2 regions of the Gordonia sp. w5E2 genome follow, and region 1 is predicted to be linked to the other one. Evidence: predicted binding sites of a transcription regulator. Region 1 holds the regulator's gene; the other holds the start of a gene.
What was found. Region 1 encodes LexA, which represses DNA repair genes until DNA is damaged. Its sites were predicted from a motif close to CGAACANNTGTTCG; they were not measured.
Positions count from the first base shown of each region.

Region 2: RND64_RS13290 (SAV_6107 family HEPN domain-containing protein) is a predicted target of LexA. The motif match lies at 11,267-11,280, and genes of this name have one in related genera.

Region 1 is NZ_CP144213.1:2,150,399-2,166,247, forward strand. It holds gene RND64_RS09810 (hypothetical protein) at 1-265, shown strand, start outside; gene miaA (tRNA (adenosine(37)-N6)-dimethylallyltransferase MiaA) at 262-1,182, shown strand; gene dapF (diaminopimelate epimerase) at 1,209-2,111, shown strand; gene hflX (GTPase HflX) at 2,193-3,764, shown strand; gene RND64_RS09830 (HPr family phosphocarrier protein) at 3,769-4,029, opposite strand; gene RND64_RS09835 (PTS fructose transporter subunit IIABC) at 4,073-6,166, opposite strand; gene RND64_RS09840 (1-phosphofructokinase family hexose kinase) at 6,264-7,229, opposite strand; gene RND64_RS09845 (DeoR/GlpR family DNA-binding transcription regulator) at 7,226-7,996, opposite strand; gene ptsP (phosphoenolpyruvate--protein phosphotransferase) at 8,266-9,981, shown strand; gene lexA (transcriptional repressor LexA) at 10,026-10,673, opposite strand; gene RND64_RS09860 (LysM peptidoglycan-binding domain-containing protein) at 10,990-11,619, shown strand; partial or broken gene nrdR (transcriptional regulator NrdR) at 11,764-12,198, shown strand; gene hrpA (ATP-dependent RNA helicase HrpA) at 12,298-15,849, opposite strand, start outside.
Region 2 is NZ_CP144213.1:2,951,758-2,967,606, forward strand. It holds gene murD (UDP-N-acetylmuramoyl-L-alanine--D-glutamate ligase) at 1-1,307, opposite strand, end outside; gene mraY (phospho-N-acetylmuramoyl-pentapeptide-transferase) at 1,313-2,410, opposite strand; gene RND64_RS13255 (hypothetical protein) at 2,493-2,906, opposite strand; gene RND64_RS13260 (UDP-N-acetylmuramoyl-L-alanyl-D-glutamate--2,6-diaminopimelate ligase) at 2,936-4,549, opposite strand; gene RND64_RS13265 (peptidoglycan D,D-transpeptidase FtsI family protein) at 4,695-6,629, opposite strand; gene RND64_RS13270 (hypothetical protein) at 6,651-7,568, opposite strand; gene rsmH (16S rRNA (cytosine(1402)-N(4))-methyltransferase RsmH) at 7,565-8,575, opposite strand; gene mraZ (division/cell wall cluster transcriptional repressor MraZ) at 8,800-9,243, opposite strand; gene RND64_RS13285 (DUF3040 domain-containing protein) at 9,901-10,290, opposite strand; gene RND64_RS13290 (SAV_6107 family HEPN domain-containing protein) at 10,565-11,083, opposite strand; gene RND64_RS13295 (GNAT family N-acetyltransferase) at 11,442-12,119, shown strand; gene RND64_RS13300 (phytoene desaturase family protein) at 12,167-13,744, shown strand; gene RND64_RS13305 (LppM family (lipo)protein) at 13,852-14,847, shown strand; gene RND64_RS13310 (methylenetetrahydrofolate reductase) at 14,884-15,849, opposite strand, start outside.

The sequences.
Region 1 (15,849 bases):
GAAGGCTCCCGGCGGGGGCCGACGCGACAGCGCCGTCGAACTCCAGCAGCGCATAGTCGAGGCGCTCGGGGCGGCTGACGTCGACGCGCTTCGCGGACTCGACGTTGCCGCGTGCGATGCCGACGGAGTCGACGGCAGGGCGGCGTGGCAGGTCGCCGCGGCGATCGTCGGCGACACCCTGATGGCGGCCGAGGTGTCCTACGCCGACGCACCGTTCGGTGTCGGCTACGTCGTCGCGTCGTGGACACCCGAGGACGCGCGGTGAGTGCTCGGTCATCCGGGGTGACCCCCATTGCCGTCGTCGGCCCGACCGCGACCGGGAAATCCGACCTCGCGCTCGACCTCGCGGAACGACTCGACGGCGACATCGTCAACATCGACGCCATGCAGCAGTACCGCGGCATGGACATCGGCACGGCCAAGCTGCCACCACAGGAGCGTCGGGGCATCCCGCACCATCAACTCGACGTCCTCGACGTCACCGAGACGGCCACCGTCGCGCGCTATCAGGAGGCCGCGTCCGCCGACATCGACTCCCTGCTCGCCGCCGGCCGCACGCCGGTGATCGTGGGCGGGTCGATGATGTACATCCAGGGGCTACTCGACGACTGGCGCTTCCCGGCAACCGACCCCGCGGTGCGGGCCCGTTACGAGGCGATGCTCGACGAGATCGGAGTCGCGGCATTGCATCAGCATCTCGCGACTGTCGACCCTGCGGCGGCGTCGTCGATCCTCGCTACCGATGCACGACGGATCGTGCGCGCGCTCGAGGTCGTCGAACTGACCGGGGAGCCGTTCGCGGCGTCGGCGCCGAAGATCGGTGAGCCACGGTGGGGGACAAGGATTCTCGCGCTGGACCGCGACACTGCCGAACTGGACGAGAGGATTGCGCTCCGGACGCGGCTGATGTTCGCGAACGGTCTCGTCGACGAGGTGGACGCGCTCGTCGAGGCCGGTCTGCGCGAGGGCGTCACCGCTCGTCGAGCAATCGGATATGCGCAGACACTGGCCGCACTGGACGGCGAGTACGACCTTGCGACTGCGGAAGAACTGACCTTCATCGGCACCCGTAGATACGTGCGCAGGCAGCGGTCGTGGTTTCGCCGCGATCACCGCATCCATTGGCTCGACGCCGCGACACCCGCACTCCTCGACGCCGCGCTTGCGGCGGCGGAAGTCTGAGAACCTCCCGCACGTATTCTGGACGGGTGACGACGATCAGCGAGGCAGTGACCTACGTGAAGGGGCACGGCACCCAGAACGACTTCGTCGTGCTCACCGACCCGGCGGTCGAACTCGACCTCACGACCGACTTCGTGGCGGCGGTCTGCGATCGCCAACGCGGTATCGGGGCCGACGGCATGCTGCGCGTCGCGCGGGCGGTGGCCCTCGTGCGCGCCGGCGTCCTCGACGAACTGCCCGACGGCGTCGACCCCGACGACTGGTTCATGGACTATCGAAACGCTGACGGCTCCATCGCCGAGATGTGCGGCAACGGCGTCCGCGTCTTCGCCCACTACCTGCGGGCCACCGGGCTGACGGATTCCGACGAGTTCACGGTGGGTTCGCGCGCGGGCGGACGTCCCGTGGTGGTGCATTCTTTCGATGATCTGTTCGCCGACGTCAGTGTGCGGATGGGTCGGGTGACACTCGGAGACGACGCGACCGTGCGGATCGGCGACGACCTCTATCCGGGTGTCGCGGTCGATGTCGGCAACCCGCACCTGGCGTCCGTGGTGCCCGACATGTCGACGTCTGACCTCGCCGCGATCGATTTCTCTACCGGCGTCGTCCTGCCGGACGGCGTCTTTCCGCACGGCGCCAACGTCGAACTGCTGACGTCTCCCGAAGACGGCCCGCACGGTGGTCTGCACGCCACGATGCGTGTCTTCGAGCGCGGTGTCGGCGAGACCAGAAGTTGCGGAACGGGGCTGGTCGCGGCGGCGGCAGCGGGTCTGCAGACCCTCGGCCGCGACGCAGGCGAGATGGTCATCGACGTGCCCGGCGGAAGGGTGACGGTCACCGTTGCCGACGGTCATGCGACGCTGCGTGGACCGTCCGCACTGGTGGCCGACGGCCGATTCCGGGCGGGCTGGTATCGCGTCGACTGACGTGCCGCAGGCCCGCTGTACGGCGGCTCGGCGGATATCCACGTGCTCGACGGGGCGTCGGCGTGTCACCATGGATGGTGTATGACCGAAACATCACCACAGGTACATGACCTGCACGACACCCGTCCCGTCGACGCGAACGCACCCGCGATCGACCTCTCCCGCGATCTGATCGATCCCGACGATCTCGTCGACCCCGCAGACTTCGGCGACCACGACGATTCCCGCGACCGTGCCCACACCCCGACGACCGGCGAGCTCGCACTCTCCGATCGCGCCTCGCTGCAGCGCGTCGCCGGGCTCTCGACAGAGCTCACCGACGTCACCGAGGTCGAGTATCGACAACTGCGCCTCGAGCGCGTGGTGCTCGTCGGCGTCTGGACCGAGGGATCCGCGGCCGCCGCGAAGGCGAACATGGAGGAGCTCGCAGCGCTCGCCGAGACCGCGGGTTCCGTGGTCCTCGAAGCAGTGATCCAGCGACGATCCTCACCCGATCCCGCGACCTTCATCGGCTCGGGCAAGGCGCAGGAGCTGCGCGACGTCGTCGCCGACACCGGCGCCGACACCGTCATCTGCGACGGCGAGCTGACCCCTGCGCAGCTGACCGCGCTGGAGAAGGTAGTCAAGGTCAAGGTGATCGACCGCACGGCCCTCATCCTCGACATCTTCGCCCAGCATGCGAGTTCGCGTGAGGGCAAGGCGCAGGTGGCTCTAGCGCAGATGGAGTACATGCTCCCGCGTCTGCGTGGTTGGGGTGAGTCGATGTCCCGTCAGGCCGGTGGCCGGGCCGGCAGCAACGGCGGCGTCGGTCTGCGCGGACCGGGTGAGACGAAGATCGAGACCGACCGTCGGCGCATCCGTGAGCGAATGGCCAAGCTGCGCCGCGAGATTCGCGAAATGCGCACCGCCCGAACCACGAAGCGCTCTGCGCGGCTGCGGGGCGCTGTGCCGCGCATCGCCGTCGCGGGATACACCAACGCGGGTAAGTCGAGTCTGGTCAACGCCATGACGGGTTCGGGTGTGCTCGTGCAGGATGCGCTGTTCGCGACCCTCGATCCGACGACGCGCCGCGCGACTCTCGAGGACGGCCGCGAACTGGTCTTCACCGACACCGTCGGCTTCGTCCGCCATCTCCCGACGCAACTCGTCGAGGCATTCCGGTCGACGCTGGAGGAGGTCGTCGATGCCGATCTCGTACTGCACGTCGTCGACGGCAGCGACCCGTTCCCCGCGGAACAGATCACGGCGGTCCGACGGGTCATCAACGACGTCGTGGCCGAAGAGGGAGTCGCGCCACCCCCGGAGTTGTTGGTGATCAACAAGATCGATGCCATCGATGCGTCCCGGCTCACCGAACTGCGCGGCATGCTCGGCGCGGGCGGTAGTACGCACGGCCCCAACTCAGCGGGCGTCGTGTACGTCTCGGCGCGCACCGGTGAGGGACTGCCCGAACTGTTCGAGGCGGTCCGAGAGTTCGTGGGTCGCGACGACGTGGAACTCACCGTCGACATCCCGTTCACGCGAGGCGATCTGGTGTCACGAATTCACCGCGAGGGCGAGGTTCTCACCACAGACCACAGCACCGAGGGCACCCGGATGCGTGTCCGTGTGCCCTCGGCGCTGGCGGGAGAACTGGCCTCGTTGAAGCAGTAGGGGTCTACTCCGCGTCGAGGTCGGCGGCGACGAGCTTCGCGATGGCGTCGAGCGTTGCCTGATCGTCGGATTCGACGACGACCGCGGTTCCCTTCTCGGCACCGAGCGTCATGATCAGCAGTGCCGATCCCGCGTCGACAGGTTCGCCTCCGACGACCGAGATCGTCACGGGTGTACCCGCGTCGGCGACTGCCTCGGCGATGATCGTTGCTGGTCGTGCGTGCAATCCGACGGCTGATCCGACCTCGACGGTGGTGCTTGGCATTATTTGCTCCTTTGCAGATGGGGTTATGTCGGGACTGGTGATCTCAGGCGGGAATGGTCTCGAGCTCGGGTGCCGCTGTCTGGCGGCTGGCCGATCGCCCGAATTGCTTGGCCGCGACGACGCATACCGTGCCGAGGACCGTACCCGCCGCAAGCGCGGCGAGGAAGAGCAGCCAGTGGTTCATCGTGAAGAAGACGAAGATGCCGCCGTGCGGCGCACGCTGAGTGACTCCGAAGGCCATGATCAGAGCGCCTGCGAGTGCGCCACCCGCCATCATCGACGGAATCACGCGGATCGGGTCCTTCGCTGCGAACGGGATCGCACCCTCGGAGATGAATGCAGCGCCGAGGAACCAAGCGGCCTTACCGTTTTCGCGCTCGGGCTCGGTGAACAGTCCGGGGCGGATGACGGTGGCGAGTGCCATCGCGAGCGGCGGAACCATGCCCGCACACATGACCGCTGCCATGATCTCGAGCTGGGGTGTGTCGCCGATCGCGAGACCGGTGGTGGCGAAGAGGTACGCGGCCTTGTTGACCGGTCCACCGAGATCGAAGCACATCATGAGTCCGAGGACCACGCCGAGGACGATCTTGGAGCTGCCGCTCATGCTGTTGAGACCGTCGGTGAGCTGGGTGGTGACCCAGGCGAGCGGCTTGCCGAGCAACATGAACATCAGACCGCCGACGATCAGGCTGCCGAACAGCGGGATGATGATGACCGGCTGGAGTCCACGTGCCCACTGCGGCAACGGAAGTCGGGAAATTGCGAGGCACACGGCGCCTGCGATGAGTCCACCGATCAAACCTCCGATGAAACTCGCGCCGACGGCAACCGAGACCAGGCCTGCGACGAAACCGGGTGCGATACCGGGACGGTCGGCTATCGCGAACGAGATGTAACCCGCGAGGACAGGTACCAGCATGCTCATGGCGAGCGCGCCGATCGCGAAACTGACACCGCCGAGGTACTGGCCGAGACCGCCCGCGGGTAGATCCCAGAGGCTGTTGTTCAGTGCGATGTAGGCGCCGTCGGACAGGGTTTTGGATGAATCGAGTGTCTTGTTGGCGATCTCGTATCCGGCAAGCAGGAAGCCCAACGCGATCAACAGTCCGCCTGCCGCGACGAACGGGATCATGTAGCTGACACCGGTCATGAGTGCCTGCTGGATCTTCTTGCCGAACGACAGGCTCGACGCCGATCCCTCCGCTGCGCCGGCACCGTCGTCTGCCGACCCGTCGACGCGCGAGGCGTGCGGATTGCGCGACGCCTCGACGGCCTCGGCAATCATCTTGTCGGGTTCGTTGATGGCGCGCTTGACCCCGGACTCGATGACCGGCTTTCCGCTGAAGCGGCTCTTGCCCTTCACGCCGACGTCGGTGGCGAAGATGACGGCGTCGGCACCGGCGATGACGTCAGGGGTGAACGGCGTCGTGCCCGACGATCCCTGCGGCTCGACGTGGAAGTCGACGCCCGCGCGTTCCGCGGCGTACTTGAGTGCGTCCGCGGCCATGTAGGTGTGTGCGATTCCGGTCGGGCACGCGGTGATCGCGACGATCGAGGGGCGCTTCTGCGAATCGGGACTCAGTGTCTTCGCGGTCTTCGCGCCTGCTGGCGACGCGGTCGCAGCAGCGGCGGCCGAGCTCGCCGCAGGCGTGGCGGATGTCGACGGAGAGCCTGCCGGGGCAGGGTTGATGGCCTCATCCACGAGTTCGACGACGCGCTCGTCGCTCGGCGCCTCGCGGAGGGCGGCGACGAAGTCGGGACGCACGAGCGCTCGTGCGAGCGAGCTCAGCAGCTTCATGTGGTCGGACGCAGCGCCTTCGGGTGCTGCGATGAGGAATACGAGGTCGGCCGGACCGTCGGGGGCACCGAAGTCGACCTTGTTGGACAGTCGGGCGAACGCAAGGCTGGCAGTGGTGACCGATGCGGCCCGTGCGTGAGGAATCGCGATCCCACCGGGCAGCCCGGTTGCCGACTTTGCCTCACGGGCCAGCGCGGCGCGGCTCAGTTCGGATGGATCGGTCGTGCGCCCGGCCTCGCCGAGATTCTCGGCGAGATAGGTGATGACGGCGGCGGGATCACTGCCGGCGTCGACATCGAGATGCACCGTCGCTGCGGTGATGATGTTGTCGGACATGGGTTTTCCTTCTACTTCTGTGCGGCCGGAGGGGGTGTTCCGGTTCTGGTCGGTGAGCTTCGTGGCGGTTCGCGTACAGGGTCTGGAGGCTGTGGGGTCACGTGATCGGGGCGGCTCCCGAGAGTTCGACGACATCGACCGAGTCGACGTCGACCTGTGCTGGAAGCGGCGGTTGCGTCCCCGCAAGTCCGGCGGCCGCCGAGCCGTAGGCGACTGCCGTGCGGAGACGGTCGGGTTCGGAGGCGCCTGCCGTGTACGCGATGAGGTATCCGGCCAGCGACGCGTCGCCTGCCCCGACGGTGCTGCGCGGCACGATCGGCGGGGGAGTGGCCAGCCAACTGCCTTCAGCGGTCGTGAGTACCGCACCCGCCGCACCGAGGGTCGCGAGTACCGCTCCCTGCGTGGTGGCGATCAGCGTGCGCGACGCCGCCACGACGGGCAGGTAGTCGCCCGAGGCGATGGCAGCGGCCAGTTCGGCTGGGGCGATACCACTGACCTCGGCGAGTTCTTCGTCGTTGGGTTTGACCAGGTCGATGGGCCCCGACATCGCCGCGCTCAGGGGTGCGCCCGACGTGTCGATCGCCACGCGGCGTCCGCTCGTGACGAGGCGATCGGAGATGCGTCGATACCAGTCGTCGGGAACTCCCGGCGGAAGCGAGCCACACAGTGCCACCCACGACGCGTCCTCGGCGCTGCCGAGTACGAGCGCTGTCAGATCGTCGAGTTCGGCAGGTGTGAGGGTGTGGCCGGGCGCATTGATCTTCGTGGTCGTTCCGTCGTTTTCGGCGACCGTGATGTTCGTGCGGATCTGGCCGTCGATATCGACCGTGCGATAGGGCAGTGCGACCGCGTCGAGGGCGGTGAGCAGCGGGTCGTCGGCGTGCGCGGGTAGTACCGCGACGGTGGGGATGCCGGCTTCCGCGACGACGCGGGACACGTTGACTCCCTTGCCGCCCGGCTCGACCCGGGTGGAGGTACTGCGTTGCACCTCGCCCCGCATCAACGGTCCTGCGATCTCCAGGGTGCGGTCGAGACTCGGGTTGGCTGTGACTGTGAGGATCATGCGATCACGACCTCGATGCCGTGTGCCGAGAGCGCCGCGGAGAACTCGGGGTCGATCCCGTCGTCGGTGATCAGGACATCCACCTCGTCGAGCGGAGCGAACGAGCTGAAGTCCTCGCGTTCCATCTTCGACGAGTCGGCCAGCACTACGACGCGCTGCGCGGCGGCGACGATGGCCGACTTGACCGAGGCTTCTTCCGCGTCGGGGGTGGACAGGCCGTGGCCTTCGCTGATCCCGTTGGTGCCGACGAAGGCAACCGAAGCACGCATCTTTCGCAGCGCTGCGACGGTCTCGGCTCCGACTGCGGCCTGGGTGAGTCCGCGGACTCGACCGCCGACCATGAGTAGGGTGGCCCGCTCGTGCGCGGTGAGTGCCTGCCCGAGCTGGAGGCTCGTGGAGATCACCGTGAGCCTGCGATCCGAAGGCAGCAGCTTGGCGGCCTGGTAGGTGGTGGTTCCGGCGTCGAAGATCACCGATCCACCGTCCGAGGGCAGAAACCGTATCGCAGCGCGTGCGATCGCGGCCTTCTCTGCGGTGTGGGAGGACTCGCGCTGGTCGAGTCCCAGCTCGTTGACTACCTCGACCGTCCCGGCCTTGACTGCTCCACCGTGGACGCGTTGCACGCTACCTGCGCGCTCGAGGACCGCGAGGTCGCGGCGCACCGTCTCGCTCGTCACGTCGAACCTGTCGGCGAGGGCGGTTACGGATGCGCGGCCGTGCGCGCGCACCTGATCGGCTATTGCTCGCTGTCGCTCTTCGGCGTACACCTGTCGACTCCGATCTGTGGTGTGGCTCGCGCTTCGGCGAACCATCTGTGGGTCTGTGTTCTGTGGATCCGGCTGCTGTGGATCTGGCTTCTGCGGATCATCGTGAGTTTGGTTCTGTGTGGCATTCGATGTTGATATATCTGTGTTTACGCCCGTGTGTGTTGACAAGTCAAGTGTTTCGAGTAACTTTGATCACAGAAATTCACGACGCCGGGTATCCCTCACAGATCACCGCACCCGGCCGATCGACCCGGAAGGCAGCAGACGCAATGGAGAAGCACCTGGTATCGGAGAATCGGGTCACCATGAACGGTCAAGGAGAGTTGTCGGGAACACCCGTCGTCGCAGGGTTCGCCTACGGGCCGGTGTTGTGGCCGGGTGGGCGCGTCACGTACGACGAGACGTCACTCGGCACCGATCGCGTTCTGGCCGAGGACGAGCGGGACGCGGAGGCGGAACGCCTCGTCGCCGCCGCGGCAGTCGTCGCGGGCAGGCTACGTCATCGCGCGTCACACGCGTCGGGAGCTGCGGCCGAGGTCCTTGCTGCGACCGCCGGGTTGGCCGAGGATCGGGGATGGATCGGTGCGGCGAAATCTCGTGTCGCGAAGGGCGCGTCGGCGCCCGCCGCCGCGGTCGCGGCCACGGCGCAGTTCTCCGAGATGTTCGCCAAACTCGGCGGGTTGATGGCAGAGCGGATCACCGACCTCAACGACGTTCGTGACCGAGTGGTCGCCGAGTTGCTCGGCCAGCCGGAACCGGGGATTCCGACGCCGAGTCACCCGTCGATTCTCTTCGCTGACGACCTCGCTCCCGCGGATACCGCCGGGCTCGATCCCGCGGTGATCGTCGGGCTGGCCACGCGTCTCGGCGGACCGACCAGTCATACCGCCATCATCGCGCGGCAGTTGGGCATCCCGTGCGTGGTCGCTGTGGCGCGACTTAGTGAGATCACCAGCGGCACAATGGTTTTGCTCGACGGAGGCGCGGGGTCGATCACCGTCGAACCAGAGGGGGCCGAGGCGCGTGAACTCGTCGAGCGCAGCGTTGCGGAGGCCGCGCTTGTTGCTGCGTGGCGTGGCCCCGGCCGGACTGCCGACGGCACCGCCGTCGCCATCCTCGCGAATGTTGCCGACGGCGTCTCCGCGCGCAGCGCTGCCGATGCGCCAGTCGAGGGCATCGGGCTGTTCCGCACCGAGTTGGCGTTTCTCGACAGGGCGGATGAGCCCGATGTGGACGAGCAGACGCGGCTGTACCGCGACGTGTTCGAGGCGTTCGCGGGCCAAAAAGTCGTCATCAGAACGCTCGACGCCGGTTCGGACAAGCCGCTGGCCTTCATCGAGCACCCGGACGAGGCGAATCCCGCACTCGGCGTACGCGGCAACCGCATCGGCGACGACCACCCCGACATCGTGCGAACTCAGCTCGACGCGATTGCGCGCGCGGCAGAGGAGTCCGGCACGACGCCGTGGGTCATGGCACCGATGATCGCCACGGCCGCGGAGGCCGCACAGTTCGCCGAACTCGTCCGTCAGCGTGGTCTGACGGCAGGCGTGATGATCGAGATCCCGGCAGCGGCGATCCTGGCGCCGGCGATTCTGGCCGAGGTCGACTTCGTGTCGATCGGAACCAACGACCTCACCCAGTACACGATGGCCGCCGACCGGATGTCGGCAGAACTCGCCGAACTCACCGACCCGTGGCAACCGGCGGTGCTCGCACTCATCTCGCAGGTTGCGACCGCCGGCGCCCAGCAGGGCAAACCCGTCGGAGTCTGTGGCGAGGCCGCGGCCGACCCGTCGCTCGCATGTGTGCTCGTCGGGCTCGGAGTCACCTCGCTGTCGGCGGCTCCGGCGGCGACGCCCGCAGTCGGAGCAAAGCTGTCGACGGTGACGATGGAGCAGTGCCGGGCTGCCGCCGCTGCCGCACTTGCCACCTCGAGTCCGGCACTCGCCCGACGCGCAGCCGCCGAGCAACTCGACGGCTGACACAGACCCCGCTGGTCAACGACCTGCGGGGCCCGTTCGGCGCATCAGACCCGTCGCATCACCGTGACGACTTTGCCGAGGATGGCGGCGTCGTCTCCGGGGATCGGATCGAAGAGCGGATTGTGCGGCATCAGCCAGACGTGGCCGTCTTTGCGCTTGAAGGTCTTCACCGTCGCCTCGCCGTCGATCATCGCTGCGACGATGTCGCCGTTGTCGGCGACATTCTGCTGACGCACGACAACCCAGTCGCCGTCGCAGATCGCGGCGTCGATCATCGATTCGCCGACGACGCGGAGCAGGAACAACGAGCCCTCACCGACGAGCTCACGCGGAAGCGGGAAGACGTCTTCGACCGCCTCCTCAGCGAGAATCGGACCGCCCGCCGCGATACGGCCGAGTACCGGAACGAACGTGGGGGTCGGGAGATCTCCGTTGATGGCATCGGAGTGATGTGCATCGGGAGCCTCGGAGACGTTGACCGCCCGCGGACGGTTGGCGTCGCGCTTCAACAGGCCCTTGCGCTCGAGGGTGCGCAACTGGTGTGCGACCGATGACGTGGACGTGAGGCCGACGGCGTCGCCGATCTCTCGGATGCTCGGCGGATATCCACGCTCGCGCACCGACTTTCGGATCACATCGAGGACGCCACGCTGGCGATCGGTGAGTGTTGCCTCGGCGACGGCCGGATGGATCGGTGCCTCCTCGCCGCCTCCACTCTTCTTGCCTTCGACGCTGCGACCGTTGCCCTTGGGCGACGACGGGCCGCGTCGTGACTTCTCTGTCATCGGTTCCGTCCTTCCTGATGTGTGAAGCGGGTGCTGTTGTGAACCGGGTGCTGCTGTGAAGCGGGGTGGGGTGCGTCTTTCTTCCATCGTCTGGCGCCGACAGTAGCGGAGGCCACTGACAACATCAAACATTTGTTCGACGTGTCGCAGGACTTTGTCGGACCCCTCTGGTAGAACTCGAACATCAGTTCATCGAACGCTTGATCGACCATTGGAGGTAGCGATGACCAGCTTGATGACCAACCCGGTGACCCGCACGATTCCCAGCACGTCGAGTGCATCCGCGGCAACACCGCCGACCACCCGATCTGCAACGCCGCGACCTGCATCGACGACGCGTCCCCGAGTTCACCGCGCCACGGTGGTCAGTGGACGTGCACCGTCGAATCCCGCGCGTAGCGACGAGCTAAGTGTGGCGGGGCGCGTTCGAACGACTGAGTCCCGACGGACCGCCGTCGCAGACGTCGCGCCGCGGCCTCGGCGTCGGATCGCGTTCGATCACGGCACCTCAACGCGGCCTGCGGGCACGCGATGCGCCGGTGGCGTCGGAGAGCTGGTGGCGGCCCGTCGGCGCCGGGCAGCGGTCTTGGCGGTGCTCGCGGGAGTCGGGTTGGCACTGACCGTGTGGGTGGTCGGGACCGTCGGCGCCGACTACCAGCGGGCGAGCGTGCCGTCCTCGACCTCGACGCAGGTGGTCCACGTGCGTTCCGGCGAATCGCTGAGCTCGATCGCGGCACGCGTCGCGCCCGATGTGCCGCGTCAGACAGTCATCGACGAGATCATCGACCTCAACGATCTGCCGTCGAGTGGGCTGCGCGTTGGCCAACCGCTTGTCACACCCGCGTACCGCTGAGCGCTGGCGGTATTCTCGATGTCACAGGGTCCAGTCGGAAACCGACACGGTCACCGCTGCGGTCTCGCTTCCGCCGGTCGTCAGACGATCGGACCGAGCCAGACCGACGGAGCCGCTGCGTCCCGAGATCTGCACGAGGACTACATGCGCTGCCCGTTTTGTAAGAACGAAGACACCAAGGTCGTCGATTCGCGTGTCGCCGATGAGGGGCAGGCGATCCGGCGTCGTCGCGCGTGCAGCGAGTGCGGGCGGCGGTTCTCCACAGTCGAAAGTGCTGTTCTGGCAGTCGTGAAGCGAAACGGTGTGACCGAGCCGTTCAGCAGAGAAAAGGTGATGCGCGGGGTACGACGCGCATGCCAGGGACGTCACGTGAACGAAGACGATCTCGCACAGTTGGCTCAGCAGGTCGAAGACGCGGTGAGGTCGTCCGGTTCGGCCGAGATCCCCAGCAACGAGGTCGGTCTGGCCATCCTCGGCCCGCTCCGCGACCTCGACGAGGTGGCGTACCTACGTTTCGCCTCGGTCTACCGGTCGTTCGATTCGCTCGAAGACTTCCAACGCGAGATCGACGACCTCCAGGGCAACCTCACCGGTTCGCACGAAGGCTCCGACGACCTCGACACGCCCGCCACCCGCGACGACACTGTCGATGCTGCGTCGAGTCCGGCGGGTCCGGTCTCAACCGAGTCGGTCAAGAGCTCGTAGCGCCCGTTTCTCCGAAATGGGATAGGCGGTACCGAGTTTCTGGGCAAAGAGGCTCACCCTCAGCTCCTCGACGATCCACTGAGCTTCCTCGCTGACGATGTCTCGGCGCGATTCGGGAAGCTGTGTCAGGCGCTGGTTCCATCGTTCGGTGACCCTGTCGATGGCGGCCATTCCCTCGCGGTCGCGGTTCGCGGCGGCAGGAAGCTGCTCGAGGCGCTGTCGTGCGGCGGTCAGGTATCGCGGAACGTGCTGCAGGTGTTCGCTAGCCGTTGCGAGAACGAATCCGTCGAAGACCAGGTTGTTGAACTGTTCGGCGACGTCGTCGGCTGCTGTTTGACCCGAGTGGCGGTCGATCTCGGCACGCAGGGGAGCAACCTCACGCAACACATCGACAGCAAGAGCGAAATACTCCGGCGCCGCAGCCGATACACGCGGTCGCAGTGTCGAGACCAGCTCATCGAAGGCCGAGGGTGTGCGGATCGAGCCCAAATCGACTGCTGCGGGAGCGATGTCGCGAATCGCCCGACGGGTGCAGTCTGCATACAGCGCGTCGGGTGACGCATAGGGACTCTGGCTCAGTGCCAGCCGACCGGCCGGGTCGAGCCCGGCGCTGATCTTGCGTGAGAGCGGCGGGATCGCGTGGTCGAGCAGTTCGATGACGGCACCGTGCAATTGCGCACGTCGCTGGGCGTCCGACGTCGCGAGCGTCCGCGCCACCCCACGGTTACGCTCTCCGTCGACGACCTCGAGTGACGGATATCGCGTGATCTGTTGTCCGGCAACGCTATCGACGCTCGACTCGGCGAGTGTTCCGATTCCGTCGGCCGTCCACGTCGTGTACACCCGACGCGGCGTCGGCGCGGGCGCCTCACCCTCGATGCGTCGGCGGAGCTCGGCGAGGGACTTGCCGGTAGCGACCGACTCCTCTCGGTCATCGATCACGACGAAGTTCATGCGAAGGTAGGCGGGGAGTCGCTCCGGAGTGAAGTCGTCGGCCGCAATCGTCTGCCCGGTGATCGTCGACAGCTCACGCGCGAGGCCGTTGATGAGCGGCTCGCGGCGTGGGGTGAGACGAGACAGGGCGAGATCGGCGAATCGCCCGGCCGGTGCCATCGTCTTGCGGATCGTCTTGGGCAGCGTCTTGATCAACTCGGTGGCGAGTTCGCTCCGCATTCCCGGGACCAGCCAGTCAAAGCCCGCCGGGCGCACGTGTCGCAACAGCGGGCGTGGAATGAGCACGGACACACCGTCATCGGGTGCGCCGGGCTCGAATCGGTATCGCAGGCGGTAGCGGGTATCGCCCTGTTGCCACTCGCCGGGATAGTCGGCATCGGCGACGTGGACGTCGGCGGCGACGTCCTCCGGGGTGAGGTCGAGCAGCGACTGGTCGGCGCGGCGCGCCTTCTTCCACCAGGTGTCGAAATGGCGTGCCGAGGTGACCTCCGCGCCGATGCGATGGTCGTAGAAGTCGAACAGTTGGTCCTCGGTGATCACCACGTCGCGGCGTCGAGCGCGGTGTTCGACCTCGGCGGCGTCGGACAGCAGTGCTCGATTGCGGTCGAAGAACGGATGATTCGTCTTCCAATCACCTTCGACGAGGGCGTGCCGGATGAACATGTCACGCGCGGCGGCAGGGTCGATGGGTCCGTAGTCGACGCGGCGTCGGGCCACCAGCGGGACGCCGTAGAGCGTCGCGCGTTCGTATGCCATCGTGGCACCGCGCTTCGACGACCAGTGCGGCTCGCTGTATGTGCGTTTGACCAGGTCGCCTGCGAGTCGTTCGGCCCACAGAGGGTCGATTCCCGCGACGGTGTGCGCGAAAAGCCGGGACGTTTCCAGGATCTCGGCGGCCATCAGGAACGCGGGCGGCTTCTTGGAGAGTGACGAGCCGGGGAAGATCATCAGGGTCGTGTTGCGTGCGCCCGTGTACTCCCGACCTTCGGCGTTGCGGGCGGCGATGTTGCTCAGGAGCCCGGACAGTATCGCCTGGTGGATCGCATCGGTGTGGTGCGACGCCTCGGCCTCGCCAGACTCCTTCGACGACCAGCCGAGATCGTCGACGATGCGCCGAAGCTGTCGGTGCAGATCCTGCCACTCGCGGATGCGGAGGTAGTGGAGGAACTCGCGTTCGCAGGTGCGGCGGAACTGGTTGCCGGACAGTTCTTGTCGCTTCTCCTGGAGGTAGCGCCACAGTGCGAGGTAGCCCATGAAGTCGGAGCCGGGCACGACGAACCGCTTGTGGGCTGCGTCGGCGGCTTCGCGATGATCGCCGGGTCGCTCGCGGACGTCGGGGATCGACAGTGCGGCAGCGATGACCAGAACGTCGGCGAGACAACCGGATTCGTGTGCCGCGATCAGCATGCGCGCGACCCGAGGCTCGACCGGGATGCGCGACATCGTGCGTCCGACAGGTGTCAACCGCGGTGTGGTGTCGGTCTTGTCGGTCGTCGTGATCGCGCCGAGTTCGGTGAGAACCCCGATTCCGTCGCGGATACCGCGTGCGTCGGGAGGTTGGACGAAGGGGAAGTCGGCGATGTCGCCGAGCCGCAGCGAGGCCATCTGCAAGATGACCGACGCGAGATCGGTGCGGAGAATCTCGGGGTCGGTGAAGGCGGGACGGGCGTCGAAATCGGCCTCGCTGTACAAGCGGATGCAGATGCCGGGGGCGACTCGCCCGCACCGCCCGGCGCGCTGGCGGGCGCTCGCCTGTGAGATCGGTTCGACCGGAAGTCGATGGATCTTGGTGCGCGCCGAGTATCGCGAGATACGTGCGGTGCCCGTGTCGATCACGTAGCGGATACCCGGGACGGTCAGCGACGTCTCGGCGACGTTGGTGGACAACACGATTCGGTTGCCGCGCGACTGTGTGAACACCTTCTGTTGTTCGGCGATCGACAATCGCGCGTACAGCGGAACCACCTCGGCGCCTGCCGCGACGCGTCGGGACAGTGAGTCCGCCGCCTCGCGGATGTCACGTTCGGTTGGCAGGAACACCAGGATGTCACCCCCGGCGTTACTGCGTCCCCACAACTCGTCGATGGCGGCGTCGATGCCCTGGATCTGGTCGAGGTCGGCGTGCTCGCCGCCACCGCGTTCGTCACCGGTGTCGGGGCCGTCGGAGGAGATGAGCGGGCGGTAGCGGACGTCGACGGGATACGCCCGCCCCGACACCTCGAGCACGGGGACCTCGGCGTCGGGTGTGGTGAAATGCCGCGCGAACCTGTCGGGTTCGATCGTGGCCGAGGTGATGATGAGCTTGAGGTCGGGGCGACGGGGGAGCAGTCGGTGCAGGTAGCCGAGGATGAAATCGATGTTGAGGCTTCGTTCGTGCGCCTCGTCGATGATCAGCGTGTCGTAGGCGCGCAGCATCGGATCGGTGGCGATCTCGCGGAGCAGGATGCCGTCGGTCATCACCTTCACGAGCGTGTCGGCGCCGGAGCGGTCGGAGAACCTCACCGAATACCCCACGGCGTCGCCGATCTCGGTGTTGGTCTCGTCGGCGATACGTCGCGCCACGGAACTGGC
Region 2 (15,849 bases), 800 kb from region 1:
CCGAGGGCGCGCTGTGCAATCACACCGCCATCGTCTCCTGTGAATACTGTGACTGTTGGGACTTTTGGGGCGTGTCGCGAAATCGCGTCGACAATGATCTCCCGGTCTCGCCCAATCGCGACAACTCCGGCCAGTCGATCCGCGGAGCCCGTGATCATGTCGTCGACCGACGCACCCTTCAACAGCCCGCCCGCGATGAGCACGACGCGACGGTGTGCACCGATCGCCGCCGCAGCAGCGTGCGGATTGGTGGCTTTCGAATCGTCGACGAAGTCGATGCCGTCGATCGTCACGACGACCTCGCCCCGATGTGCCGCGGGACGAAACGCGCTCAACGCCCGACCGATCGCCGACGGCGCGACGCCGATCGCCAGCGCCAACGCCGCGGCCGCCAGGGCGTCGGACACTCCCGACGGACCCGGGGGGTGAATCGCCGTCGCGGCGATCAGAGGTGTACCCCCGGACGCGCCGTCCTGTTCAGCTGTGAACGCCCGATCGACCAGCTCGCCATCGACGACGCCGAGCTCACCCGGTGCGGGTTCGCCGAGGGTGAACCCGACGCGCCGTCCCGGCACGGGGAGGCCCGCGGCGACGGCGTCGTCGAGGCCGACGACACCCACGTCGCCGTGCAGCGCGATCTGCTTGTCGGCCGCGTACGCGGCGAACGATCCGTGCCAGTCGAGGTGATCGTCGGCGATGTTGAGCACGACACCCGCATCGGGAGTGATCGACGGCGCCCAGTGAAGCTGGAACGACGACAACTCGGCGCACAGCACGTCGACCCTCGGTTGCGTCTGCATCGCGTCGAGCACCGGCAATCCGATGTTGCCGCACGCTGCGGCGTCGCGGCCGCTCTCGACGACGATGTCGGTCAGCATCGACGTCGTCGTGGTCTTTCCGTTGGTTCCGGTCACGACCAGCCAGGTGCGCGGAGCGCCGAGCAGCCCGGCACGGTCGACCCGCCACGCGAGCTCGACCTCGCCCCACACGGGGATCTCGTGCTCGGCTGCTGCGACCATCAGCGGATTGGTCGGCGCGAATCCGGGCGAAGCGATGACGAGGTCGGTCGTCGCCACCCAGGAGTCGTCGGCCAGGAGCTCGGCGATCGAGATGAGACGGGCTCCGGCGGTCCGCGCGGCATCGGCTCCGACGACACCGGTCGGCTCTACCTCACCGAATCTGTCGTCGGCGATCGTGACCTGAGCGTCGACACCGAGCAGGAATCGTGCCGCCGACATCCCGGCTGTGCCTGCGCCCGCGACGAGCACGCGCCTGCCGCGCAGATGCAGCTCCGACGATGAGGTCATCACGCTCAGCCGTTGACCGTGAGGAACTCGCCGTAGAACAGCGAGAGTCCCAGCGCACACGCAATGGCTGTGAGCAGCCAGAACCTGATGATCACCGTGGTCTCCGCCCAGCCACCGAGTTCGAAGTGGTGGTGGAAGGGCGCCATGCGGAACACACGACGACCCGTCGTCCGGAAGAACGCGATCTGGATGACGACCGACATGATCTCCGCGACGAACAGCGCGCCGATGACCACCGCGAGCAGTTCGGTGCGGGTGGTGATCGACAGTCCCGCGAGCAGACCGCCGAGAGCCAACGAACCCGTGTCGCCCATGAAGATCTTGGCCGGTGCCGCGTTCCACCAGAGGAACCCGAGGCACGCGCCGCCACCTGCGACGGCGATCAGCGCGAGGTCCAAGGGGTCGCGCACCTGGTAGCAGCCCCGAGGGATGTCGGCGGCAGGCTTGGCGCCTCCCGAGCAGGCGTTGACGAACTGGAAGAACGTCACCAACACGTAGGTTCCCAGCACCATGGCCATCGACCCGGCGGCGAGGCCGTCGAGACCGTCGGTGAAGTTGACGGCGTTCGACCACGCCGCGACGATCAGCCAGCAGAACACCACGAATGCGACCGAGACCATCGAGATCGCGTCGATGTCGCGGACGTAGGACAGGTGCGGACTCGCGGGTGTGTAACCCGAGTCGTTACGGAAGCCGAGGACGAGCACGCCGAACAGAATTGCCGCGAGGAACTGTCCGATCGACTTGGCGGTCTTGTTGAGCCCCAGATTCCGGTGCTTGCGGATCTTGATGAAGTCGTCGAGGAACCCGACGCCGCCGAGTGCGGTCGCGAGACCCAGAACGAGCAGCCCGGACGCCGTCGGCCCGTTGCCGTCGTGGGTGAACACTCCGACGATGTGCGCTCCGAAGTAGCCCGCCCACAGCGCGATCAGAATGGCCACTCCACCCATCGACGGGGTGCCGCGCTTGGTCTGGTGACTCTGCGGCCCCTCGACGCGAATCTCCTGTCCGAATCCCTGGCGGGAGAACACACGGATGAGCACCGGAGTGAGCAGGATCGACACCGCAACGGCGATCGCACCCGCAATGAGGATCTGGGTCACCGCAGCAGTCCTCCCTCAGTTCGCCCGACGGTCACTCGTCGCTCTCCTTGTTCCTGTCTCGTCATCTCCCCAGTCCCGCAGCTCATGTACCCGAACCCGCCAGATCGGCCAGCGCGGGATCGGTGCCCGCGACGAGCACCATGTCGTCGGGCGCCGGGCGCCAGTCGTCGGTGTCGAGCGTTGCTGCCGCGTCGTCGACCGTTGCGACCAACCGCGCCTCGTCGCCCCAGGAACCCTCCATCACGGCTCCCTGATGCAGCGCGCGGACCGCACGTGACTCTCCGACGCACAGGGTCTTGTCGACGGCGAGCCGAACGGCGAGTCGCCCCACCCTGTCATGCTCGACGACGCGCTCGTTCTCGGTCAGACCGTCGCGTGTACCCATGTCGCCGATGATCGCCCAGGTGCGCACACGTTCAGGTGAATCCCGTGCGCGCGACACCAGGTCGCGAATCGCGCGCGACACCGTCTCGACATCGGCAGGCACGATGACCATGTGTCGTTCCCCTTGGCCGCCATCGGGACTCACCGAGCTGCCCCAGACGTGTTCTCGACGACGCCCGCGAGGGCCTCGGCGACGACGTCCCTGTCGTCGAACGGATGCTTCACGCCGTCGATCTCCTGGCCTGCCTCGTGGCCCTTACCGGCCACCAAGACGATGTCGCCGGGCCGCGCCCACGCGATAGCGGCCTCGATCGCACCACGGCGGTCGCCGACCTCCCTGATCTCGACACCCGCTCGACGCTCCGCATCCGGCACGGCCTGTGCACCGGCGAGGACAGCGGCGCGGATCGCTGCCGGGTCCTCGGTCCGTGGGTTGTCGTCGGTGATCACGACGAGGTCTGCGCGGCGCGCGGCCACCTCGCCCATCAGCGGCCGCTTGGCCGTGTCTCTGTCGCCGCCTGCGCCGATGACGACGGCGACACGTCCGCGCGCCTGCTCGTCGAGAGTTGTCAGCACGGCTTCGAGCGCCCCCGGCTTGTGCGCGTAGTCGACGATGGCAAGGAAGTCCTGCCCCCGATCGATGCGCTGCAGCCGACCGGGAACCGACACGTCGGCGATCGCTGCGGTCGCCGTCGTGACGGGCACACCGGCCGCGACCACGACCGCGACCGCGAGTGTCGCGTTGGCGACGTTGTAGCGGCCGGGCAGCCTGAGCGTGAGATCGTGACCGATCCCGGCGGCGTCGGCGATCTCGACGCGCTGTGAGCCGTCGGACTCGATCGTCGACGGTCCGGCATGCCACTCGGCCGGGACGTCGGTCGTCGAGACAGTGATCGGCGCGATGCCCTTACCGCGGCGCGCGACGTCGAGCATGCGTCGACCCCATTCGTCGTCGACGCACACCACCGAACGCACCGCCCGCGTCGGTGATCCCGCCGCGAACAGGAGTGCCTTGGCCTCGAAGTAGTCGCGCATCGTCGGATGGAAGTCGAGGTGATCCTGCGACAGATTGGTGAACGCACCGATCGAGAAATGGGCTCCGTCGACGCGGCCGAGCGCCAGCGCGTGACTCGACACCTCCATGACCACGACGTCGACGCCGCGTTCGAGCATCGCGGCGAGCAATGCCTGCAGGGTCGGGGCCTCGGGTGTCGTCAGTGAACTCGCCTGAGCGACACCGTCGACGCGGGTTTCCACCGTGCCGATCAATCCGACGGTGTGACCGGCAGCCATCAACGCGGCCTCGACCATGTATGCCGTTGTCGTCTTGCCCGACGTGCCGGTGATGCCGATCAGCTTGAGGCGCTGCGACGGGTTGCCGTAGATCCGTGAGCTCACGCCGCCGAGAATCGACCGCGGGTCGGCGTGCACGAGTACCGCGCACGCGGCGTCGGGCGGGAGCACCCGTCCGAGCTCTGCGCGGCCCGCCGCGTCGGTGAGGATCGCCGTCGCGCCACGCTCGACGGCCTCGGCAGCAAACCTGGCGCCGTGCGTGCGGCCGCCCGGCAGCGCTGCGAACAGGTCGCCCGCGACGATGTCCTGCGCACGCAGCGACACCCCGGAGACGGCGGCATCGGCAGGCACCGTCCCGATCAGGTCGAGTCGTGCGCCGGTGGCGGTCGAGAGCACGGAGACGGCCGTGGGTTCGACGTGAGTTGGTCTGTTCAGTCCTGCGGACCGGCGATTCGACGCCATGATGCGATCGCCTCCCTCAGCAGTGGTATCGGTGTCGCGTGTTCGCGCCGGTGCGGCTCGAACCCGGGGATGTGCGGATGCGCGCTCTCCGGAACGCACTCACGATACCGTCAGGACAATTCGTGACGGCGCGCCCACCGGCAAATCAGCGCGCCTCGAGCTTGATCCACGGCGTAGGCGTGGGAGACAGCGGCACTTGCTGGCGCTGCAGAATCCACGAGGCGATCGTCCCGAACAGCGGCGCCGCCGACTGTCCGCCGCTGCCGTCGGAGCTTCGCTTGGGGTTGTCGAGCATGATGCCCACCACGAAGCGCGGGTTGTCGGCAGGAGCGATGCCTGCGAACGTGATGTTGTAGCTCGAGTTCGAGTAGCACCCGCACGCCGGGTCGACCTGCTGCGCTGTACCCGTCTTGCCCGACATCTGATAGCCCGAGACCGCACCCTTGTAGCCCGTTCCCGACTGCACGCCCATCGGGTCCTCCTGGAAGACCCCGCGGAACATGTCGCGAACCGTACGCGCGGTCTGCGGACTGACCACTCGGACACCAGCGGGCCGGTCAGCATCCTCGACGTTGCCGCCGTCGCGCTGCTCCGACTCGAGGATGCGCGGTGGCACACGGAGACCGTCGTTGGCGATCGCCTGATACATCGCGGTCATCTGCAGGAGCGACATCGAGAGGCCCTGCCCGATGGGCAGATTGGCAAACGAACCACCCGACCACTGACTCAGCGCGGGAACCGCTCCACCGCTCTCTGCCGGAAGGCCGACGCCGGTCCGCTGCCCGAGCCCGAAGCGCTTCACCATGTCGGCGAACCGTTGCTCACCGACACGCTTGGCCAGCATCAGCGTTCCGACGTTGGACGACTTACTGAAGATGCCCGCCGTCGTGTACGGCTCGACGCCGTGCGACCACGCGTCGTTGACGGTGACTCCGGCCATGTTGATACTGCCCGGCACCTGCAACACCTCGTCCGGCCTGGTCAGCCCGTATTCGACGGCGGCGGAGGCAGCGACGATCTTGTTCACCGACCCCGGTTCGAACGGCGAGGTGACCGCCGGGTTGCCCAGGTCGGATTTGGTCTGTTCCGACAGCGGCTTGGATGCGTTGAACGTTCCGTCGTTGGCCATCGCGAGCACCTCGCCGGTCTTCGCGTCGAGCACGACCGCCGACGCCGACTTCGCGCCGGACGCCTGCTTGGCCTTGTTGACCTCGCTCTGCACGAACCACTGGATGTCTGAGTCGAGCGTCAGTTTCACCGTGGCGCCATTGATGGCCGGGTGCACGTTGCGGGTGCTACCCGGGATCACCGCGCCGTCGGAGCCGCGGTCGTACGTCTTCGATCCGTCGGTCCCCGCGAGTACCGAATCCATCGACGCCTCGAGACCGATCAACCCGTTTCCGTCGTAGTTGACGTCGCCGACGACGTTGGCCGCCAGCGAGCCACCCGGATAGAGACGGATCGCCTGCGGGTCGGCGCCCACCTCGGGATAGTCGGCGACGATCCGTGCCGCGACCTCGGGACTGACCGATCGCGCGAGATACACGAACCCGTCGTCGCTCGTCAGCTTCTTGTGCAGATCGTCGGAACTGATCGATCCGCCGAGCGCCGACGACACACCGTCGGCGATCTCCTTGAGCCTCTTGTCCACATCGGGGTACTCGGGGTTCTTCTTGTGCTCGGCCTCGATCGACTTGCGAACTGCCTTGGGCAGGAACGTGAGTGAACGCGCCTCGTCGGTGTACGCGAGGGGGCGCCCGTTGCGGTCGAGGATGGCCCCACGCTTGGCCGTCAGCACCTGGGTGTACTCGCGTTGCTGCGCCGCCTCCGCCGAGATCGACGACGCCTCGATGGTGTGCACGACGATCATCCGGATCGCCACCGCCAACACCACGAGGAGAATCACGACTCCTACAGCGCGACTACGGAATTCAAAGGTGCGGGGACCTCGACCCCGTCCGCCTCCGCGGCCACCGGTACCCGACCCTCCGCCCGCAGGTGCTGGGCGTCGCCCTGACCGGGGCTGCGCAGTGGGCGGGTCGAAACGCTCACCGATCCGCTGAAAACTGGCGCGTGTCATGGTTGTCAATTGTCCACTGCCCTAACGGGCTCCCGCCGAATTTGCGCTCGGCGGGTTGCCATTCGTCTGAGCCGAGGGTGCAACATTCGGATTGGGTGCGGCAGCGGCCCCCGGCGCCGGAGCGTCAGCGCGCGCGGGAGCATCGGCGCGTGCCGGGGCGTCGCCGCCCTGGTTCTGGGTCGGCGTGGTGTTGGTTCCAGGAGCCGTATTGTTGTTCGGCGCTGGCGAATTGGATGAGCCGGCGCCGGACGAGTTGCTATCGCCGGACCTGGCCGCATCACCGGACGGGGCGGCACTCGAGTCCGATGCGTCCGCACCCCCGAGGCCCATCGAATCACTGACCTTGCTCTTGTCGATCTTGCTGGTGGGATCGGGCTTGTCGTCGGGGTTGATCGTCCCCATCGGCTTGCCGGATGCGGGCTCGGGATCGCCGAGCACCTTGGGCTTACCATTGGCGCCGACAACCATCCGGGCCGGATTCTGAACCGGGATCATCCCCAATTTCGCTGCCTTGTCGGACAATTCGGGCGCCGAGTCACCCGACTCGTAGCTGCGCTTGAGACTGTCGCGGCGGTCGACGAGCGACTGGTTGACCTTGCGCTCGATTCCGAGTCGGTAGGAATCCTGCGCGGCCTTCGTCGACAGCCAGAGACTCAACCCGAGACCCACGACGAGCAGCGCGAGAACGGGCACCACGAACGGAACCGACCGCGCACGAGTGAACAGCGAGACACGTCGGACGGCCGAATCGCGCTCACCGCGCGTCCGCGTAGAGCCCTGCGCCACAACGCGATTGCGACGGCGATCGAGCGCACGTTGGGCTGCTCGCGAGCGGTTGGCACGCTCGGATTCGAGATTCTCCCGACGCGGACGACGGGTTGGCGTTGTGGTGGCTGCACCTGCGCTGTCGGCGACGGTGCGGTCGTCGAGCACTGTCATGACCGATTCCTCTCGACACGTTCGATGGCGCGGACCCGTACCGGGGCAGACCGCGGATTCTCGGCGAGCTCGGCCTCGCCTGCCTGCTCGGCACCTCGGGTGACGAGTCTGAATTTGGGTGCGGTTCCCGGCAGTTCGACCGGAAGGCCGGGTGGCGACGTCGAAGTGGTACGAGACGCGAACTCGCGCTTGACAATTCGGTCTTCGAGCGACTGATAACTCATCACCACCACGCGTCCACCCACCGCGAGCGCATCGAGCGCTGCGGGCAACGCGAGACGTAGGGCGTCGAGTTCGTGATTGACCTCGATCCGCAGCGCCTGGAACGTGCGCTTCGCGGGATGCCCACCGGTCCGACGTGTGGCCGCAGGAATTGCGGCATAAAGCAATTCGACGAGCCGCCCACTCGTTGTGAAGGGTTCGGTCTCACGGGCCCGGAGAACGGCTGACGCGATCTTGCCTGCGAAGCGTTCTTCTCCGTATTCCGACAGCACCCGTGCGAGGTCGCCGTGCGAGTACGTGTTGAGCACGTCTGCCGCGGTCAGGTCGTCGTCCGGATTCATCCGCATGTCCAGCGGGGCGTCGACGGCGTAGGCGAATCCACGATCGGCGCGGTCGAGTTGCATCGACGACACACCGAGATCGAAGAGCGCGCCGTCGATGTGGTCGACGCCTGCCTCGGCGAGGACGTCGTCGATGCCGTCGAATCGAGACTGGTGAAACGAGATCCGGTCGCCGAAGCGGGCGAGGCGATCACGTGCGATGTTCAACGCCGACTCGTCACGGTCGATGCCGATCACACGCGCGTCGGGGAATTCGGTGAGTATGAGTTCGCTGTGGCCGCCGGCGCCCAACGTCGCGTCGACGAACACCGGACGGTCGGTTTCCGAGTGGTCGGCACCAGAGTGGGTCAAGTCCGGTGCGAGAAGTTCGGTGATCCGCCGTGCCATGACGGGCACGTGGCCGAATTCTCCGGAACGACGTTCGTCGTCGTGTGGCGCGTTCACCGAATCACCTCCCGACGCGTGCTGTCTGCACGCCCCGACCCGTTGCGGCCACGCACACTCATCTTGAATCCCTGGCACCGACACCGGTCCGTGCGAAGAGTCTCGCCGGGTGAAGCGGGGTCCCGGTCCGGTCGCGCACCTGGCGTTGGGGAAGTACGCCAGGGTCGTTCCGGACCGGGGCCTCGATCCACCCGAAGCCCTGTCCATCGTGTGCCATTCCTCGGCTACAAGACCGCGTTCAATGCGGCCGAGTTGGCTGCCGAGAAGTTCTCCTCGTGCTCGTTCTGGTACTCGCGCCACTTCTGCGCGTCCCAGATCTCCAGGTGATCGAAACTGCCGAACACCACGCACTCCTTGGTCAGCTCCGCGTACTCCCGATGGTCGGGAGACAAGCTGATCCGACCCTGCCCATCCGGGCGCTGCTCCTCGGTGCTGGCGAAGAAGTAGCGCTGAAAGGCTCGTGCCTGCGGATCGTTACGGGATGCCTCCACAATTCGGGCGGCGATCTCGTCGAACTCCTCGGCTCGAAACACCGACAGGCTGTGGTCTTGGCCTTTTGTGACCATCACGCCTCCTGCCAGTGCGTCGCGGAACTTGGCGGGCAATGTCAGTCGCCCTTTGTCGTCCAACTTGGGTGTGTAGGTGCCGACAAATCGAACTGACGACATGTCGACACCTCCTGCCCCCTGAGCGATCCGTTCCGGTTCGTCTCACCCAGTGCTGCCACAGTACCCCACTTTCCACCACTTTCCACCCCTTCCACCCCCTGAAGTCGCTATCAACAACTATTGCTGCAGGTCAACGCAGAGAAACGCGGTGGTGGATGACACCACGCGCCGCGTGTCCCAGCCCGCCATTCGTGTGTCCAGAAGGACGAAACAGCATCAAAGTGACTGATGGGAGCCAGTTTTGTGCCCGGGTGGGGAGATGTGGGGAAGGCGGTGGGGCGCTGTGGGGACCGCGGTGGGGCGGCGTGGGGAATCAGGGGCCGCACAGCTGGCGGCGGCGTCGCGGGAGCTCCGGAGTGGGAGGTTCGATCAGGCAGACCCGAGCGGATGGGTGCATTGCCCACCAGAAGGCAGGGTTAGAGGTGAGGTGGCCGGCGGGGGCCGGTGCGGACACGGCGTGCTCACCCGCATACGACAACAGGGCAACACATTGGTGCGATGTGTTGCCCTGCTGTTTGTGAGATCTGACTATCTCAAGGAGTGGTGGAGGCGTGAATGTGTGTCTTATCGAAGGCCGTGGGTGCTGCAGCACACACATCCTTCGATACGACACACAATGTGGCCGAAGGGAGACGCCTGATCAATCAGGCGCCTGGGTCACTCCTGGTCGAAGCGGCGGTTGAACCGTTCTTCCATGCGCTCGGTGAACTTGCGCTTGCCTGCCGGCCGCGCGGGGGCCTCGGCGGGTGCCGAATTCTCGGGACCCGAGCGGCCACCGCCCCACAGAGCGAGGAGGCCTGCGCCGAACATCACGAGAAATCCGATGAGGCTGACGACGGGAAGCCCGGCGACGCTGAGGCCCACCAATGGGCCGACGACGAGCAGCACAAGACCCACGACGAAGACCGCCGCCGCCTGAAGACGACGACGACCCGACGACCGGCCAAGCCGCCGACGCTTCACGCTGGACGCGAACTTCGGGTCCTCGGCGTAAAGAGCACTTTCGATCTGTTCGAGCATGCGCTGCTCGTGCTCCGAGAGTGGCACCGACCCTCCTTACTACGTTGCCGATTCACACATCAACGAGATTGTGGCGACCGCGGACGCCAGTCTCGTGACATGTGTTCGCGGCTCACTGCTTCCATGATACGAGGTGATTGCAAGCGCGACCACCATAACCACCCGACCGTCACATCGAAGCCGCCAATAGCGACAATTCGGGTCCTGTGATCACGTCGGGTGAAACGACCGCCGATCACAACCGCCGTACGGGCGCCTTCGGCCGCGAAGCGCGAACCGCAGGCGCGGACGAACCGATGAATCAGGCGATGTGGTCGTAGCCGTAGTCGGACCGGTCGACCGCTTGGTGCGCAAGCTTTCCCTGTTCGTAGGCGACGATGATGTCTTCGACGGCGTCGAGAAACGACAACACACGGGAGCGGAGCGCCACGACCGTCGCACCCTCGACGGAGCGACGCAGGCCTGACTCGATCTCCATGCGCACAGACGACATCCGGGCAAACGCTTCGGCGAACTCTGCCAGATCAGGAACGGCCGACGAGATCCGCGACCACGCATTTGGGGACACGCGTCGAGATGCGCGCTTCGCGGGTGGTTCGTACACCGCGAGTGCCGCTCCTGCCGCCCGCAGCGCCGCCAAGTAGTACTGGCGGAACCGTTCGGCGTCGTCTGGCACGCCGTCGGCATTCTCGACCAGGATCTCTGCGCGATCGAGGAGGTCGCGAGCACGCACGACGACCATCGGGTCGATCTCCGGACGCACCACTGCACCTCGCCGTGCGTGACGCACTGTGCCGCGCGTCGGCCTATGGACTGCCATCTCGCGCTCCCTTCGGTGTTGCGTCCGCTCGACACCCGAGCGGCTTTCACGTTCCTGTGTGACCAAGTCGTTCCTGTGTGACCAAGTCCCGGTACGGTCCGGCGATGCACGCTTCCCTCGTCCGTCGCCGGACCGCCCAGACTGTCGTGGGTGACGCAGAACGGCTTGCGGAGGCACGTTCATCGAACACCCGTTCGACATATTCAATATAGCTAGAACGGCGACACTCTTCAAGAGGAGATGTGGCCCCATTCCCGACAGCAGAAGCGTAGAACTCGGTACCGACATTCCCGATCGGCTGCGGCCTGCCAGGAACGCGACGCGCGCGGCGGACTGCGGGAGGAAGGACAACGAGCAGTTGGCGACCCGACTCGTTCGGTTGACCGGCCAGGACTCCCCGGCCTGGCTCGACGCTGCCCTGAATGTCTACGTGACCGCGATGGACTACCCGCGTGGCACCGAGCACCACCGGGTTCCGCTCTGGCGCGAACACATCGCACGACGCGGGTGGACCGCATACGCGGCGCTGACGGCCGTCTCCCCCGACATCCGGCTCGACCCCGACGCGGAGCGTCGACGAATCGGCCCTCCGGTGTCGCCGTCCGGGCACGAGATCATGGTCGGCATCGCCTACGGCTATCGCGGCGCCGACGACCAGTGGTGGAATCACCAGCTCAGAACCGGTCTCCGACTGTCCGGCTGCGACCGCGACACCATCGAACGCATCGCAACCAACTACTTCGAACTCACCGAACTCCACGTCCACCCGACCGCTCAGGGCCACGGCATCGGCGAATGGTTGCTGACCGCGCTGCTGAGCGACCGTCAAGAAGACCACGTCCTACTGTCCACCCCGGAGATTCCCGCCGAACGAAATCGGGCGTGGTCCCTCTACCGCAGGATGGGCTTCGACGATGTGCTGCGCCACTTCACCTTCACCGGCGACCCACGACCCTTCGCTTTCCTCGGTCGACGACTCCCGCTCGACGCGGCTACCGAACCTCTCACAGGTACGCCACCAGCGGCGGCGCGGTGAGCCGCCGAGGCGGCTCAGGCCATAAGCCCCGGCACGACGCCGTTGTCGTGGGTGCAGGTCACAACGGCCTCATCGCGGCCGCCTACCTCGCCCGCGCGGGACGTTCTGTGCTCGTCGTGGAACGCGACGACATCCCGGGCGGCGCCGTTTCGACCGTCGAACGCTTTCCGGGCTATCGAGTCGATCGCGGATCGTCGGCGCATCTGATGATCCGACACTCCCCGATCATCGACGAGCTCGAACTTTCCGCGCACGGTCTGCGCTATATCGACTGCGACCCTTGGGGTTTCGCACCCGCGACGCAGGACGGACCACCGTTGGTGTTCCGCACCGACCTCGACGCGACCTGCGCGTCGATCGCCGCCGCGTGCTCAGACGCCGACGCGGACGCCTACCGACGATTCGTCGACGTGTGGGGTCCGCGGTCGCGGGCTGTGCTCGACGCGTTCAACTCGCCGGCAACGCTCCCCCGGTTCGGACGGGCATTCACCGGTATCGGAAACACCGCCCACACCGCCCGTACCGGGTTCATCGGTAGACGTGCGGGGTCGCTCATGTCGGCGACCCAGGAACTGATGATGTCCGGCGACGCCCTCCTCGATCGCTGGTTCACCTCCGAACGACTCAAAGCGGCTCTCGCCTGGTTCGGCGCGCAATCGGGTCCGCCGATGAACGCGCCGGGTACCGCACCCATGGTCGGGTTCGCGGCACTCATGCATCGGATTCCCCCTGGCAGGGCGGTCGGCGGCAGCGGCGCGCTCACCGAATCCCTCCTGCATCGCCTCGACGCCGACGGCGCACAGGTACTCACCGGATCGCCCGCGACGTCGATCAGCCGCTGTGGCGATCATTGGTGCGTTCAGACCGGCGAGGACAGCCACTGCACCGACCAGGTGATCGCCGCCTGCCACATAATCGCGACACTCGACATGCTCGACGCCGGGCGAGCTGCCCCACCAGCGGAGATCGATCGGTGGCGGCGCGAGATCGACATCGGCTCCGGCATCGGGATGGCAGTCCGGCTCGGCACACGCGCACTCCCCGCCTACCGCGACCTGCCGTCGGACCTTCCACCGCACGGCGTGCATTCGGCGCTGGGACTCCTCGTCACCGATCGTGCACAGCTTCGTCGCGCGTACACCGCGGCCTCGGTCGGCGAATTACCACCGCGCCCACCGTGCGTTGTGATGAGTTTCTCGGCGATCGACCCGACACTTGCTCCCGCACAACGACATTCGATCACCGTATGGTCGCAGTGGCATCCCCGACAGTTGCGCGAAGGACAGTGGTCGACGGCCGGCTCGGTCGCCGTGGACGAGATCCTCACCGAAGTCGATCGCCACGCACCGGGGTTCAGTGCGTCGGTCGACCATCGTTATGTACAGACGCCGGCCGATCTGGAATCCGAACTCGGGCTGGTCGGCGGCAACATCATGCACGTCGAGATGACGATCGACCAGATGTTCGTCTATCGGCCGCACCCCGACCTGGCCGGGCACCGTGTGCCCGGGGCAGCAGGACTCTTCCTCGCCGGGGCGTCGACGCATCCCGGCGGTGGGGTGACCGGTGCCAGCGGGCGGATCGCAGGGCAGCTCGCGATCGCGGCGAGCCGACGGCGTCGCTGACGCTCCCATCCGGCACCCCGCATCCGACACTCCCCATCCGACACTCCCCGCCTGACACACGCCGCAGGGTGTGCGAGGCGACGGTGCCCTTCTGGCACGATGAGCACGTGCAACCGGCTACCACGCGACGCCCGACCGATCCGACGCGCAGACGTTCCGCGCGAACCGCGGTCGCGTCGGTGTTGATCCTGCTCACGGCCATTCCTCTGCTGTCGGGGTGTCTGACCCGCTCGACCACCGTCGGCGACCGGTATGCCGGCACGGTCATCGTCGCCACCTCGCCGGACAATCCCAGCGGCGCGCCACGACTCGACATTCCCGAATCGATGCGCAACAACGTGTCGACCTCCGACTACCGCGAAGGCCCCAACACGGGTGGGGGCGACTCGGCGAACCCGTCGGCTTCACCGTCTCCGGGCGCCCCGTCCGCAAGCGCCCCATCCGCAGGCGCACCGTCGACCGGGACACAGCCGGGAACCACAGGGCAGGGCGCCAGCCGGGTCGGTACCAGGGCGACGTTCTCCGATCTGACCGCCGGTCAGCTCAGTCAGCTCGGCGACATCGTCGCCAACGCGTTCGGCGACACGTCGATGACGATGGAGCTGAACGCCAAGCGCAGCGGCGACGTCGTGCGCTTCCGCGGCAGTGCAGATCTCAACGGACTCGAGGAACGCGACTACCTCAAGTTCACCCTGGCGTTCGCTGGTCCGATCACCGCGAGCAACGTGGCGAAGCAGGATTCGGAGACCTCGGTCACGTGGACACCCGAACCGGGCAAGGTCACCGAGTTCATCGCCGATGCGACATACCCCGACCCCGCGACCGCGGCGTTCACCGGATGGACGTGGCTCCTCGTGATCGTGTGCCTGCTCGTCGTCGCGCTCGTCATCTGGTTGGCGTACTCGCACCGCGACACGAGCCCTCGCCCCGGGCGGCCGCGGCCGGTGCGTCGAAGCGCACCCGTCCAAAAGGCAACGGCACCGAAGACGACAACTCCGAAGGCAAGCGCACAGCCTTCGACTACCGCACCTGCCGCGCACGCAGAATCCGCGACGACGACGTCGGGCGGCGAGAAGCCGGAGAGCACAGGCTCCGCCGGCTAGGCCTCCCAGCGGGGCAGTTGCGCCGGCCGGCGCTGGTTAGTTCGACGAGACGAGCGGCAGGGCGTCGGAGGTGTCGACGCCGAGCCGGTCGAGTACCTCGCAGGTGGCCTTGGCGAAGTTGAGGCTGATGAAGTGCAGCCCGGGGACGCCCTCGGCGATGAGATGCTGCGACATCTCGGTGGCGATGTCGATTCCGACCGCGCGCACCGCTGCCCTGTCTTCCTGTTCACCGGAACCCGCGGCGGCGATCAACCGTCGCTCGACGCTCTCGGGCAGGACCGAGCCTGACAGCTCGACCATCCGTCGGACCGAGGCAAGCGACGTGATCGGCATGATCTCGGGGATGATCGGCTTGGCACCCTGCTCGGCGTCGGCAGCAGCGACGCGGTCGCGCAGGCGGAGGTAAAAGTCGACGTCGAAGAACAGTTGGGTGACCGAGTACTCGGCGCCTGCGCGGAGCTTGCTCACCAGTACGCGGGTGTCGTGGTCGAGATCGGGAGCGCGGTGGTGGCCTTCGGGGAAGGAAGCCACACCGACGTGGAACTGGCCGAGTCCACCGATCAGGTCGACGAGTTCTTCGGCGTACGAGACGCCCTCGGGATGCTTGACCCACTCACCGAGCGGATCTCCTGGCGGATCACCGCGTAGCGCAAGGATATTGGTGATGCCCTTATCCGCGTACGCGCCGACCAGCGAGCGCAGTTCGGCGATCGAGTGGTTCACCGCGGTGAGATGAGCGACCGGCACCAGCGTCGTCTCGGTCGCGAGTTGCCCCGCGATGCGCACGGTGCGATCGCGGGTGCTGCCACCCGCGCCGTACGTCAGTGACACGAACGCGGGATTGAGCCGCTCGAAGACACGCACCGCACGCCACAGGCGTGCTTCGCCCTCGGCATCTTTCGGTGGAAGGAACTCGACGGAGAAGGGCACCTGTCCCGGATGCGGCGCAGACAGACGTTCGACGACGGACGGCACCGGGGCGGATGAATTCACCGGACCAGT